DNA from 2 places in the Microbacterium testaceum StLB037 genome. Region 1 is predicted to be linked to the other one. Evidence: predicted binding sites of a transcription regulator. Region 1 holds the regulator's gene; the other holds the start of a gene.
The links. Region 1 encodes HspR, which represses chaperone genes until heat shock. Its sites were predicted from a motif close to AAGTTGAGTCNNNNNGACTCAACTT; they were not measured.
Positions count from the first base shown of each region.

Region 2: the regulator HspR is predicted to act here: its motif matches at 5,492-5,516, upstream of MTES_RS12595 (Hsp20/alpha crystallin family protein).

Region 1 is NC_015125.1:1,880,215-1,887,539, forward strand. It holds gene MTES_RS08615 (nucleotide exchange factor GrpE) at 1-548, shown strand, start outside; gene MTES_RS08620 (DnaJ C-terminal domain-containing protein) at 560-1,546, shown strand; gene MTES_RS08625 (heat shock protein transcriptional repressor HspR) at 1,626-2,063, shown strand; gene MTES_RS08630 (hypothetical protein) at 2,295-2,888, opposite strand; gene MTES_RS08635 (IclR family transcriptional regulator) at 2,950-3,615, shown strand; gene hutU (urocanate hydratase) at 3,612-5,267, shown strand; gene MTES_RS08645 (allantoate amidohydrolase) at 5,264-6,466, shown strand; gene MTES_RS08650 (formimidoylglutamate deiminase) at 6,463-7,325, shown strand, end outside.
Region 2 is NC_015125.1:2,762,291-2,769,615, forward strand. It holds gene MTES_RS12560 (GNAT family N-acetyltransferase) at 1-147, opposite strand, end outside; gene MTES_RS12565 (hypothetical protein) at 189-620, opposite strand; gene MTES_RS12570 (aldo/keto reductase) at 774-1,766, shown strand; gene MTES_RS12575 (SRPBCC family protein) at 1,834-2,286, opposite strand; gene MTES_RS12580 (NAD(P)/FAD-dependent oxidoreductase) at 2,538-3,728, opposite strand; gene MTES_RS12585 (hypothetical protein) at 3,794-4,120, opposite strand; gene MTES_RS12590 (hypothetical protein) at 4,384-4,746, shown strand; gene MTES_RS12595 (Hsp20/alpha crystallin family protein) at 4,984-5,439, opposite strand; gene MTES_RS12600 (manganese catalase family protein) at 5,695-6,576, shown strand; gene MTES_RS12605 (DUF2231 domain-containing protein) at 6,573-7,139, shown strand.

The DNA.
Region 1 (7,325 bases):
CCGGCCCCGCGCCGTCGGGTGACCAGCCTGAGACGGACGCCGGCCAGGACCCGGATGCCGAGGGCCTGACCATCGACGACATCCTCGGCGCCGAGCAGACGCCCGAGGCCGCCGCAGAGGGCGCTTCCTCCGACAAGGAAGCGTCGCTGCTGATCGACCTCAAGCGGCTGCAGGCCGAGTACGCCAACTACCGCAGGCGGACCGAGGAGCAGCGCGAGCGCGAGATCGAGCGCGCCAAGGGCGAGGCCGTGAAGGGCCTCCTGCCCGTCATGGACGACCTCGACCGGGCCGCCAAGCACGGTGACCTCGTCGAGGGAAGCCCCCTCGCGGCCATCGGCGAGAAAGTGCGCGCCGTGGCCGAGCGCCTCGGCGTGGTGTCGTACGGCGCCGTCGGCGACGTGTTCGACCCGCAGCAGCACGAGGCGATCTTCCAGGCCCCGACTCCGGGCGTGACCGAGACGACGATCCTCGAGGTCGTCGAGGTCGGCTACCGCCTCGGCTCGGTCGAACTGCGACCGGCGAAGGTCGTCGTCGCCGTGCCGGCCTAAGAGGAGGACACATGGCGAGTCAGGACTGGTTCGACAAGGACTTCTACAAGGTCCTCGGTGTCGACAAGAGCGTCAGCGCGGCTGATCTGAAGAAGACCTACCGCAAGCTCGCGCGCCAGTATCACCCCGACTCGAACCCGGGCGACGCGAAGGCGGAAGCCAAGTTCAAGGAGATCAGCGAGGCCTACTCGGTGCTCAACGATCCCGAGCAGCGCGAGGAGTACGACCAGATCCGGGCCATGGGCTCGGGGGCGCGCTTCTCGGCTCCGGGGGCGAGCGGCGGGGGCTTCGACGACGTCTTCAGCCGATTCGGTCAGCAGCGCGGGGGATCGACGAGCGGTCCCGCCGGCTTCGAGGACTTCTTCTCGATGTTCGACCAGGGCGGAGGGGGCTTCGGCTCCGGACGCTTCGGCCAGACGACGGGCGGATACCGCGGGTACGGCGGTCCGCAGCGCGGATCGGACGTCACGGCGCGTACGACGATCGACTTCGTCACCGCGGCCAAGGGCGAGACCATCACCCTGCAGGGCGAGGACAACAAGCCCTTCAAGGTGAAGATCCCCGCCGGCGTCTCGGACGGGCAGAAGATCCGTCTTCGCGGTCGAGGTCGTCCCTCGCCCGACGGCGGCGAGAGCGGCGACATCGTCGTGACGGTCGCGGTGCGTCCGCACCCGGTCTTCACGCGTGACGGCCTCAACCTGCGGCTGACGGTCCCCGTGACCTTCACCGAGGCGGCGCTCGGCGCGACGATCGAAGTCCCCACCCTCGGCGGCGACCCGGTGCGGCTGCGTGTCGCCCCGGGCACCCCGTCCGGGCGCGTGCTGCGCGTCAAGGGGCGTGGCATCCAGACCTCCAAGGGCACCGGCGACCTGCTCGCCGAAGTCCAGGTCGCGGTCCCCACGCACCTCGACGACGCCGCCCGCGAGGCCCTCGAGCGGTTCCACGAGCTCGAGCCGAAAGAGAATCCCCGCGCCGACCTGATGGCCAAGGCGCGATAACACCACGACGCCGGGGCTCGGCATCCGGGATCCACGGATGCCGGGACCCCGGCGAACGGCACGAGCGAGAGGAGAAGACGTGGCCGACCGAGAGATCGATGAGGATTCCCCCCTCTTCGCCATCGCCGTCGCCGCCGAGCTGTCGAACATGCACCCGCAGACCCTGCGGCAGTACGACCGGCTCGGTCTCGTCGTTCCCGCGCGGACCCAGGGTGGTTCGCGGCGGTACTCGAGTCGGCACGTGCAGCAGCTGCGCGAGGTCGCCCGCCTGTCGAGCGAGGGCATGAGCCTGCCGGCGATCGCGCGGCTGTTGACTCTCGAGCGCCAGGTGCACGACCTGTCGCGTCGGGTGAACGAGCTCGAACGGCAGCTGGTGGCCGAGCGCGAGTCGCGTCCCGGGGCGCGCGTGTTCGCCGCGGGGGCGACCGGCTCGGTCGTGACCCTGCGTCACGGAGCGCGCGTGCGCCGCGCGACCGACATCGTGTTGTGGCGTCCGCGCGATCCGCACGGCGACTGACGCCGCTCCCGTGTGACGCGAGCGCCGCCCCGCGCGCCGCGAGCCCCCTGAGTGCGAGGCAAGGTCCCTGAGTGCGAGGCAAGGTCCCTGAGCTTGTCGAAGGGACCGGGATGCCGCGGTCGCCCGGTGGCTTCGACGAGCTCAGCCACCTCGACGAGCTCAGCCACCTCGACGAGCTCAGCCACCTCGACGAGCTCAGCCACCTCGACGAGCTCAGCCACCTCGGCGGGGTCAGGCCGGATCGAGCCTCAGCACGGTCGGTGACTCGCCGAGCTTCAGGTCGTCGACGATGCGCACCGTCCGGGCGATGTCGTCCACCGCGCCGATGATCGTGCCGAAGCGCTCGCGGTCGGAGCAGACCGCGGTGACCGTCACGAAGTGCGAGCCGGTGTCCCACGTGTAGGTGGCGAACGGCGGCGTCTTCGGGTCGGTCGGCAGTGGCATGGCGAGCTTCTCGCCGACGCCGAGGTAGGGGTTCCGGAACGACTCGGTGTCGTCGTACTCCATCGGCATCATCGCCCGTGCGGTGCGCAGCTGCGGTGTGGCCTCCTGCAGCTGCGCCATCACGACGAGCAGTTCCGGATCGCTCTTCCACACCCACACCAGCACGCGCCCGGCCGCGCGGCGCATCAGCAGCGGAGCGGCCTGGCTGAGGATCCACGCGAAAGCCCCGCCGCCGGGACGGGGCGTCGAGCCCGCGGCGGTGTTCGCCTGGTTGAGGAGCATGCCGATGGCGGCCTTGCGGTGGCGGCGGCCACGGAATCCGAGGGAGCCCGTCACGGGCACCCAGCGGTCGGCGGGAGCGTCGGCCTGCAGTCGGGACATGGGTCCAGCCTAAAGGCCGCCCCTCTTGTCATCCAGTGGGATATGCGTTTCACTGAACGACATGACCGAGGCTTCCACGCGCACCGTCGACCGGGCTCTGTCGCTCCTCGCGACCGTGTGCGACCGGGGTCCGTTGACGCTGGCGGACGCCGCGCGCGCGGCCGACCTCTCGGCGAGCACCGCTCTGCGGCTGTTGCGCACGCTCGAGGCCCAGGAGTTCGTGCGCCGCGGGGACGACGGCCGCTACGTCGCGGGCGTGCGGCTGGTGCAGCTCGGCGCGCGCGCTCTCTCGAACGATTCGCTCGTCTCGCTCGCGGAGCCCGCTCTCTCTCGGATCGTCGACCGCACGGGGGAGTCGAGCTACCTGGCCGTCCGCGGTGCGGGCGAGACGGCCGTCTACATCGCCATCGTCGAGGGCACCCACTCCATCCGCCACGCGAGCTGGGTGGGGCGAACGATCCCCCTGAACGGATCGGCGGCCGGTGCGGTGTTGACCGGGCGCACCGGCCCCGACGGCTACGTCGTCGTCACCCAGGGCGTCGAGGCCGACGTGACCGCGATCGCGGCGCCGATCCTCGTGGGCGGGCGGGCCGTGGCATCCCTCTCCGTCGTCGTCCCCAGCTACCGCACCACCGAAACCCGAACCGCCGAGATCGGACGCGTGCTCCTCGCCGAGAGCCGTTCGATCGGGGCGGTGTCCGACGTCGAAGGAGACAGAACGACATGACCGGAACGCGAGAGATCCGCGCCCCACGAGGGACGACGCTCACCGCCAAGAGCTGGCAGACCGAGGCCCCGCTGCGGATGCTCATGAACAACCTCGACCCCGAGGTCGCCGAACGGCCCGAAGACCTCATCGTCTACGGCGGTACGGGCAAGGCCGCCCGCAACTGGGCGAGCTACGACGCGATCGTCGCGACGCTCGCCGACCTCGACGACGACGAGACGCTGCTCGTGCAGTCCGGCAAGCCCGTGGGGGTGTTCCGCACGAACGTGTGGGCACCGCGCGTGCTTCTGGCCAACTCGAACCTCGTGGGTGACTGGGCCACCTGGCCCGAGTTCCGCCGCCTCGAGGCGGAGGGCCTCATGATGTACGGCCAGATGACGGCCGGCTCGTGGATCTACATCGGCACGCAGGGCATCCTGCAGGGCACGTACGAGACGTTCGGGGCGGTGGCGCGCAAGCGCTTCGGCGGCACCCTCGCCGGGACCCTCACCGTCACCGGCGGCTGCGGCGGCATGGGCGGCGCCCAGCCCCTGTCGGTCACGCTCAACGGCGGCGTCGTGCTCATCGTCGACGTCGATGAGACGCGGCTCCGGCGCCGCCAGGGCAAGCGCTACCTCGATGAGGTCGCCACCGACCTCGACGACGCGCTCGAGCGCGTGCTGGCCGCGAAGGCCGAGGGCCGTGCCCTCTCGGTCGGTCTCGTCGGCAACAGCTCCGAGGTGCTGCCCGAGCTGCTCCGCCGCGACGTGCCGGTCGACATCGTCACCGACCAGACCTCCGCCCACGACCCGCTCGCCTACCTTCCCGCGGGCATCGCCTTCGAGGACTGGCGCACCGAGTCGGCCCGCGACCCCGAGGGCTTCACCGCCCGTGCGCGCGAGTCCATGGCCCGCCACGTCGAGGCGATGGTGGAGTTCCAGAAGCGCGGCGCCGAGGTGTTCGACTACGGCAACTCGATCCGCGACGAGGCTCGGCAGGGCGGATACGCCGACGCCTTCGCGTTCCCCGGCTTCGTGCCGGCGTACATCCGCCCGCTGTTCTGCGAGGGCCTCGGCCCGTTCCGCTGGGTGGCGCTGTCGGGCGACCCCGCCGACATCGCCGTGACCGACCACGCGATCCTCGAGCTCTTCCCCGAGAACGAGGGGCTCAAGCGCTGGATCACCGCCGCGCAGGAGCACGTGGAGTTCGAGGGCCTTCCCGCCCGCATCTGCTGGCTCGGCTACGGCGACCGCGCCAAGGCGGCGGTCCGCTTCAACGAACTCGTCGCCGAGGGCAGGATCTCGGCCCCGATCGTGATCGGCCGCGACCACCTCGACTCCGGCTCGGTGGCCTCGCCCTACCGCGAAACGGAGGCCATGGCGGATGGATCGGATGCCATCGCCGATTGGCCCATCCTCAACGCGCTCCTCAACACCGCCTCCGGCGCCACCTGGGTGTCGCTCCACCACGGCGGCGGGGTGGGCATCGGCCGCTCGATCCACGCGGGCCAGGTCTCGGTCGCCGACGGCACGCCGCTCGCGGCCGAGAAGCTCCAGCGCCTCCTCACGAACGACCCCGGTATGGGCGTCATCCGTCACGTGGATGCCGGATACGACCGCGCGATCGAGGTCGCCCGCGAGCGCGGGGTGCGCGTGCCGATGCTCGACTCATGACGCCCGTCACCACCCTCCTCGACGCCATCTCGGGCATCGGCCGCGAGCCGCGCAGCGGCGGCTACGCCCGCCCGGTCTTCTCGACCGCCGAACGCGACCTGCGCGCGTGGTTCGTCGCCGAGGCCGAGGCGCGCGGGCTCGACGTCGAGGTCGACCGCAACGGCATCCTGTGGGCCTGGTGGGGGATGCCGGGACCCGGCGCCGTCGTCACCGGAAGCCACCTCGACTCGGTGCCCGGTGGCGGGGCGTTCGACGGGCCGCTGGGCGTCGCGGCTGCGCTCGCCGCGGTCGACGTCCTGCGCTCGCGGGGGATCGCTCCCGCAAAGCCCTTCGCGATCGCGGTGTTCCCCGAGGAGGAGGGCTCGCGCTTCGGTGTCGCGTGCCTCGGTTCGCGGCTGCTGACCGGGGCGTTGTCTCCGGATGCCGCGCGCCGCCTCACCGACCGCGACGGCGACACGCTCGCCGACGTCTTCGCCGCGGGCGGCATCGACCCGGCCCGGATCGGACCCGACGCCGAAACGCTCGCCCGCATCGGCGTCTTCGTCGAGCTCCATGTCGAGCAGGGGCGCGGGCTCATCGACCTCGACCGTCCCTTCGCCGTCGCCGAGTCGATCCTCGGCCACGGCCGCTTCAAGGTGTCGGTGCGCGGCGAGGGCAACCACGCCGGGACGACCCTCATGGCCGACCGCCGCGATCCGGTGGTCGCCGCCGCCGGCATGGTCGGTCGCATCGCCGACCTGGCCGACGCGGTCGAGGACGCGCGTGCTACCGTCGGCCGCTTCGAGCCCGTGCCCGGCGGCACCAACGTCATCGCGTCGTCGGTCGACTTCTGGATCGACGCGCGGCATCCCGACGACGCCGTCACCCGCCGCCTCGTCTCCGACATCGAGCGCTCGTGCGTCGAGCTCGCCGCCGCGCGGGGGTGCGAGGCGGTGCTCGTCGAGGAATCGTGGAGCCCCACGGTCGGCTTCGACCCCGCGCTCGCGGGACGCCTCGGTGCGGCGCTCGCCGACGCCCCGTACCTGCGCACCGGGGCGGGCCATGACGCCGGCATCCTCGCGAGCGCCGTCCCCACCGGCATGCTGTTCGTCCGCAATCCCTCGGGCATCTCGCACTCACCCGAGGAGCACGTCGCCGACGCCGACGCCGACGCGTCCGCCGCGGCGCTCGCCGATGTCCTGCAGGACCTGCTGTCGTGACCCGCTTCTGGGCGCCGCGGGCGTGGATCGGCGACGCCGTGGCGAGCGGCGTCCGCATCGTGGCATCCGGTGGGCTGATCACCTCCGTGGAGACCGAAGCGACTCCGGATGCCGACGACCACCGCCTCGACGGACTCGTGCTGCCGGGGGCGGTCAACGCGCACTCCCACGCCTTCCACCGGCTGCTCCGGGGCCGCACGCACGGCGACGGCGGCAGCTTCTGGACCTGGCGCGAGCTGATGTACCGCGAGGCCGGGCGGCTCGATCCCGCGTCGTACGAGCGCATCGCCACGGCGGTGTACGCCGAGATGGTCGCCGCGGGCTGGACGTCGGTCGCCGAGTTCCACTACGTGCACCACGCGCCCGACGCCTCGCCCTACGACCCTCCGCATGCGATGGAGCGCGCGCTCGCGCGCGCGGCCCGGGCCAGCGGCATCCGTCTCACCCTGCTCGACACGTGCTACCTCTCCAGCGGCTTCGGGAAGCCTCTCGAACCCTCCCAACGGCGTTTCGGAGACACGGATGCCACGACCTGGCTCGCGCGTTCGTCGGCGCTGCGCGAGGTCTTGGCCGACGAGCACCCCGAGGTCGTGGTCGGCGCGGCCGTGCACTCGGTGCGCGCGGTGCCGGTCGACGCCCTCGAGCGGATCGGCGCCGAGCTCGACCCTGCGATCGCCCTGCACGTGCACCTGTCGGAGCAGCCGGCCGAGAACGCGGCCTGCCGCGAGGCCACGGGTCTCACCCCCACCGGGCTCCTCGCCCGCAGCGGCCTGCTGTCGCCGCGGCTGTCGGCCGTGCACGCCACCCACCTCACCGACGACGACATCGCCGCCCTCGGCGACGCCCGCGCGGCGATCGT
Region 2 (7,325 bases), 880 kb from region 1:
GGCATCCACGATCCGTCGCCATGCCCAGCTGTTCGTCAGTGCCGGTGCGCCCTGCTCGGGGCGCTTCGGCGTGAGTCCCGAGGCGCGGCGGAGCTCGAGATAGTCCTCGAGCGTCGGGGCGAGGGGTTCGAGGCGGAGGTCGTCCATCGTCCCAGCCTGGCACGCGTCAGCTGCCGGGCCGGGCCCGATCAGGCGTCGTCGGGATCGGGCAGGCTCTGCGCGATGCGGCTCGAGGCGGCGGAGTCGCGGCCCACTCCGGGCTGGTACTTCGCGATGGGGTCGTCGCCGTCGACGTGCGGCTCCGGCTCGTCGGTCGCGGCGGGCGCCGTCGCGGGAGTGTCTTCGTGGTGGCGCGAGGTCGACCCGTTGCCGCCGCGCGCGTCGTCGGTGCCGCGTTCCATGCCGCCGTCCGCGGCCCGCGTGCCAACTCCGGGCAGGTCGTTCTGGCTCGAGACGTTCTGCACGCGGGCGTCGTCGTCGGGATCGATCTCGGTTGCGGCGACCGCTCCGCTGTCGGCTCCGGCACCGCCCGCGGGGACGTCGGCGGTGAGGCCGTCGGAGTTCGCGACCGTGTCGTCGTGATCCGCGCCGGGGAGATGCTCGGGGGTGGGGGTGCTCATGGCGGTCCTTCCGTGGGATGTGCGGCCACGCTAGGCGCGGGGTCCGACATCGGTGACGGGGTTGACGCGGGGAGAACGCCCGAGTCCCGGCATCCACCCGCCCCGATGTCGGAGGCGCTGGCTAGGCTCGAGACAGCGTCGAAAGGACACCCCATGCAGCAGCGCCCCCTCTCCCGTACCGGCCGCGATGTCTCGGCGATCGGTCTCGGTACCTGGCAACTCGGTGCCGACTGGGGGGATGTCAGCGAAGACGACGCGCGCGCGGTGCTCGCCGCCTCGGCCGACGCCGGCGTCACCCTCTTCGACACCGCCGACGTCTACGGCGACGGCCGGTCCGAGCAGATCATCGGGTCGTTCTTGAAGCGCCGGGATGCCGATGACATCACCGTCGCGACCAAGATGGGCCGCCGCGAAGACCAGGTGCCCGAGAACTACGTCATGGAGAACCTCCGTGGCTGGCTCGACCGCTCGCGCCGTCTGCTCGACACCGAGACGCTCGACCTCGTGCAGCTGCACTGCCCGCCGTCCGCGGTGATCGACGACGACGCCACGTGGGACGCGCTGGATCAGCTCGTGTCCGAGGGGGTGATCGCCGCGTACGGTGCCTCGGTCGAGACGATGGACCAGGCTCTGTCGGCGCTGAACCGCCCGAACCTGACCAACCTGCAGATCATCTTCAACCCGTTCCGCCTCAAGCCCCTCGACGAGGTGCTGCCGCTCGCGGCCGAGAAGAACGTGGCCGTGTTCGCCCGTGTGCCCCTGGCGAGCGGGTTGCTCTCGGGGAAGTACTCCCGGTCCACGACGTTCGCCGAGAACGACCACCGCACCTACAACCGCAACGGCGAGGCGTTCGACAAGGGCGAGACGTTCTCGGGTGTGCCGTTCGACGAGGGCGTGGCCGCGGCCGACGAGCTCAAGGCATCCCTCCCCGAGGGTGTGACACTGCCCGCGGCGACGCTCGCGTGGATCGCGTCCCGCGAGGGGGTGACCTCGGTCATCCCGGGAGCGCGCTCGGTGTCGCAGGCCACCGCGAACGCTGAGGCGGCGGAGCTGCTCGAGGGCGGCTTCGACCTCGACGCGTTCGACGCTCTCGTCCGCGACGTGTACGACCGCCGTCTGCGCGCGGAGATCCACTCGCAGTGGTGACCCACGCATGACGAGAGCCGGGCCCGCCTCTACAGGCGGACCCGGCTCTCGTCGTTCGGGGGAGGCGTCAGCTGACGTCGCCGCGCCACGCGCCGGACTCGGCACCGCGCGACTCGATGTACTTCTTGAAGTTCTCGAGGTCCTTCTTGACCGAGTGGTCGTCCGCGCCGAAGACCGCGCCGAGCTTCTCGAGGACGCCGGTGGGCGCCCAGTCGATCTGGACCGTGACGCGCGTCTCGTCGTCCGACAGACGGTGGAAGGTCACGACACCGGCGTGGTTCTCGTCCCCGCCGATGCTGTTCCACGCGACCCGCTCGTCGGGGTGCTGCTCGGTGATCTCGGCGTCGAACTCGCGCTCGGCCCCGGCGATCTTCACCTTCCAGTGCGTGAGGGTGTCGTTCTTCTGCGTGATGGACTCCACGAAGCTCATGAAGTGCGGGAACTCCTCGAACTGCGTCCACTGGTTGTACGCGACGCGGACGGGAACGTTCACGTCGATGGTTTCGATGACCTGTGCCATGGTGTCCTCTTTCGTGTGGTTTCCGGGGTGCCCCCAGTCTTCGCGCGTCGCGGTCGCCCCACCCCCGGGGTTGAGGGATCAGCGTTCATGACCTATACGCGCGGGTGCTCATCGCGGGGGAGGTGGCTGAGCTTGTCGAAGCCTCCGGCGCGTGGTGGCGGTGCGGTCCCTTCGGCGGGCTCAGGGACCTGGCGGGGTGGCTGGGGTGCGGTCCCTTCGATGGGCTCAGGGACCTGGCGGGGTGCGGTGGGTCAGGCGCGGCCGCGGAGGATCAGGTGCCAGTACACCCACGGCAGCACGCGCCGGTCGGCGATCCACGACAGCCTCCGCTCCCGGTACAGCGTGCGCCAGAACGGCACGGTCGGTTGCAGGTGCCCCCACCGGTCGAACTCCGCGAACACCACGGTGCCGCGCGACACGGTGAACGGCACCACGCTGTACCCGTTGTACTTCTGCGGGGGCGTTCGTCCCGCCAGGGTGGCGCGCAGGTTCTTCACGAGCGCCTTCGCCTGCTGGCGGATCGCTCCTCCGGACCGCCGGGTGGCCACCGCCGCCGCGTCGCCGACCGCCCAGATCTCCGGATGCCGCACGTGCTGCAGCGTCTCCGGATCCACGTCGACGAACCCGTGCGGATCATCGGATGCCGCGAGCCCGCTGCCCGCGATCCACTCGGGCGCGCGCTGCGGAGGAACCGCGTGCAGGACGTCGTACTCGAGGGTTTCGGACGCGTCGCCGCGACCGATCGTGAGCGTCCGGGTCTCGGCATCCACGGATCGGAGATCGCGGCTGTACCGCACCTCGATGCCGTACTCGTCGAGCTTGCGCTGCAGCTCGCGATCGATCGCCGGGATGCCGAACGGCACGGGGTCGGGGCACACGAACATCACGCGGATGTCGTCGCGGACCCCGATCGCGCGCCACCAGTCGCACGCGAGATACATCGGCTTCTGGGCGGCCGCGCCGCACGACGCGGGCTCGGGCGGCTGCGTGAAGACGACGGTTCCGGACCGGAGATCGCGCAGGACGGTGGAGGCCTTCGCGGCGAGGGCGTAGTCGTAGTTCGAGATGCCCGAGTCGGCGTCCATCGCCTCGGGCAGGCCGGGGACCTGCTCCCACGCCATGCGCATCCCGGCGCAGATGACGAGCTGGTCGTAGTCGATGCGCCCACCCGAGACGAGATGGACGCGACGGGTGTCGGCATCCACCGTGAAGACCTCGTCGCGCAGCCACCGCACCCCCGGAGGGATGACGTCGGCCTGGGCGCGCGCGGCCTCCGAGGCTCGGGCGGCTCCGCCGGCGATGTGCGACTGCAGGGGAGCGAAGACGTGGAGCGTCCGCGGCTCGATGACCGTGATGTCGGCCAGGCCGGCGCGGTGGAGGCGACCGGCGACCGACAACCCGGCGTTGCCACCGCCGATCACGACAATGCGGGGGTTCGTCATGTCCTCACGCAACGGCATGCCCCCGGTGTGCGCCAGCGCCTTGACAGCCGTGGCGGGGTGCCCGACTAGGCGAACGTCGTGGCGGCGACGCTGTCCTCGGCCGGCTCGGGCACGACGTACAGACCGGTGGGGGAGTTCGCCGTCGACATCAGGGCTTCGAGCCACGCGCGGTTCAGCGCCGGCGGGCGTCCGCCGTTGAACTTGAACACGAGGTTCGCTCGGGGGTGCAGCCACACCGAGGTGCGACCGCCGCCGGTGCTGATGTCGTCCTTCCAGACGAAGTAGAACGGTTCGCCGCGGCGCAGCTTGTTGCCGACCACGACCTGCAGGTGCGCGAGGAGCCGGTCCTCGAACTCGTTGCGGACCCCGCCCTCATAGATGAACTTGCCCACGTATCCCTCCCCGCGGGCCTCGAGCCCGCTGCTGCGTCCGTGCTATCGAAGCCGCTCGGCGGGGCAGCGCGGCCCGGCGCGCCCCGTCCGGGCGGCGCTTTGGGTACGAGTCTCAGCACCCGGGCGGTGTGCGGCGGGGACGACCCAGTAGTTTTCCCCGTAGTCCTCGCGCTGCCCGGTGCGTCGTCGCGCGGCTGTCAAGGGGCGGGTCCGGGTGCGGGAGCCGCGATGGGATGAGGGGGCCGTCAACGAAAGGATTCCCCATGAGCGACGCCTCGATCGACCCGTCCACCCCCGACGTCCCCGTCACCGACCCGGACGGCGGTCTCGCGGCCGCGCAGCCGCTGCGCGACGGAGACACCTCCATCGAGCCCGACCCCGCACTCGACCCCGCGCAGGCGGAATGGGACGCCACGACCGCCATCGACGCGGGGGTGGATCCCGAGGACATCAACCCGGCGACGGCGACCGGCGCTGACCCCGCCGAGATCCCCGCGGACGACAGTGACATCCCCCTCGAGGACATCCACCCGGAGTCCACCGGAACCGACTCGCAGGGCGAAGACCCCGGCATCGTCGAACTCGGCGAGGAAGGCCAGGGCGACCTCGCTCCCGAGGACCTCTGAGTCTCTCGCCCGTCCCGCCCCAGGTTGTCCGGGCGGGGCGGGCCGAACTCCTGAGATTTCGGGCAGCAACGCCCGGCTTCGCCCGTGGCGTCCGCCCCGGTACCGAAATCTCAGGAGTTTCGCCCGCACGCGGTCGAGCCCTCGCGCGCCGCCCGATCGACGGGACGCGCGGACCGCGACCCGTGACAGCGCACGACGAGGGGGCCGGCCCCGACGGACCGGCCCCCTCGGCACGGGTCACTGCTCGATGAGCTGCGGCGTGCTCTCGTGCGCCTCGATGACGCCGTCGTGGTCGTCGGTCGAGACGGCGATGCGTCGCGGCTTCGCCTTCTCGCTCACGGGGATCGTCACGCTCAGCACGCCGTTGCGGTACGACGCGCTGATGTTGTCGGTGTCGATGCCCTGCCCGAGGTTGAGCTGGCGGACAAACGATGCCGTCTCGCGCTCGCGGGTGATCCACTTCACGCCCTCGCCCGAGGCGAGGGTCCGCTCGGCGCGGATCGTCAGCAGCTGACCGTCGACGTCGATGTCGACCGAACCCGGGTCGACGCCCGGAAGGTCGGCGGCGAGGACGTAGTGGTCGCCGTCACGGTAGAGGTCCATCGGCATCCGTCGCGGTCCGCCGCCGCGCCGTGCGTCGAGAAGGGTCGACGCGAGGCGGTCGAGGTCGCGGAAGGGGTCGTAAGTGGCCATGTCGATTCTCCTTTTCGATCGGTCCGGACATCGGCATCCGGAAGGTTCTGTGAAGTTGAGTCGTGTCCGCTCAACTGCGTCCAGATTAGCACTCTCGGGTGGAGAGTGCCAAGGCCTCGGGTGCGCGATTGTGGCGCACGAAGTGCCCGCCGACAACCCCCATCCCGGATGCCGCGATCCCGACGTTCGCTGTCTGTCACGCGCCGCCCCGGTCACCTGACCACGATCCCCCCAGCGGTGCGGTGAGGAGAGACGATGTACTTCCACAGGCAAGAGCTTCAGCACTCCGCCACCCCCGACAAGCCCGACGCCGTCTACGCGCGCAAGCTCCAGGAGGTGCTCGGCGGGCAGTACGGCGAGATCTCGGTCGCGATGCAGTACCAGTTCCAAGCGTGGAACATGCACATGCCCGGCAAATACCGCGACCTCGTGTTCGGGATCGGCGCCGAGGAGATGGGCCACGTCGAGATGCTCGCGATCATGATCGCGCAGCTGCTCGAGAAGTCGCCGCTCGGCATCACCGAGGAGGCCGTCCAGGACGACCCGACCGTCGCCGCCGTCATCGGGGGGACCGACATCCAGCACGGCATCGTCGCGGGCGCCGGCGCGCGCCCGGTCGACTCCAACGGCAACCCGTGGCAGGGCAGCTTCATCACCGCGAGCGGCAACCTGCTCGCCGACTTCACCGCCAACGCCAACGCCGAGATGCAGGGGCGCGTGCAGGTCGCCCGGCTCTACCACCAGACCGACGACCACGGCGTGAAGGACCTTCTCGCGTTCCTCCTGGCCCGCGACACCATGCACCAGAACCAGTGGGCTGCGGCCGCCGCCGAGCTGCAGGCCGAGGGATACGAGTCGCTCCCCGTGCCGAGCAACTTCCCCTTGGACAAGGAGGATCGCGACGTGGCGTACCAGTACATCAACTTCAGCGACGGCACGCAGGCGGGCGACGGAACCTGGGCCTCGGGCCCGACCCCCGACGGCAAGGGGGAGTTCACCTACCTTCCCGAGCCGCCCGCGGGCGTTCCGATGCCCCCGCCCACCAAGCCCGACGTGCGCTTCTACGGCACGACCGAGCTGCCGAACACGGTCGAGAAGCTGGCCGGCCGCGCGCAGGACGCGCTGCACAAGGAATGAGCGGGACGGATGCCGCGACGCCGGGACCCTCGACGGTCTCGGCGCCGCGGAGCGGAGCGAGCTTCCCCGCCATGCGCGCGGCCAAGGTCCCGCGCGCGATCGTCGCAGGCCCCTACGGGCACCCGTTCCATCCGGTGGCGGTCACGATTCCCATCGGGGCGTGGTCGTCGAGCCTCGTGTTCGACCTGCTGGGTCTCGCCTCCGACGACCCCCGGGCGTTCGCGACGGGCTCGCGCTGGCTCATCGCCATCGGACTCGGGGGAGCCGTCGGCGCCTCGGTGCTCGGCTTGCTCGACATGTCGCGGATCCCCCGGGGGACGCCCGCGCGGCGCACGGCCGTGGCGCACCTCGTGCTGAATGTGACCGCGATGGTGTTGTTCTCGCTCGGCCTCCTGGTCCGGATGCTCGACCTCGGCCGGGTGCCGGTCGTCGCGTTCGGCCTGAGTGTCGTGGCATCCGCCGGCCTCAGCGTCTCGGGATGGCTCGGCGGCAAGCTCGCCTACCGCTGGGGTGTTCGGGTCGCCGACGAGAACACGCAACGCGAGGGATTCGAGTCCGCCTGACGCCCCCGGGCCCGTCGGGTCTCCGAGCCGGTGGAGGTCCCTGAGCCTGTCGAGGTCCCTGAGCCGGTGGAGGTCCCTGAGCCTGTCGAAGGGGCCGGCCCGGGCGGCCCGCCCGGGGGGCTTCGACGGGCTCAGCCTCCTCCGCCCGGTGTCGCGGGCGTGTGGGTGAGGTCCGCGAGCCTGTGG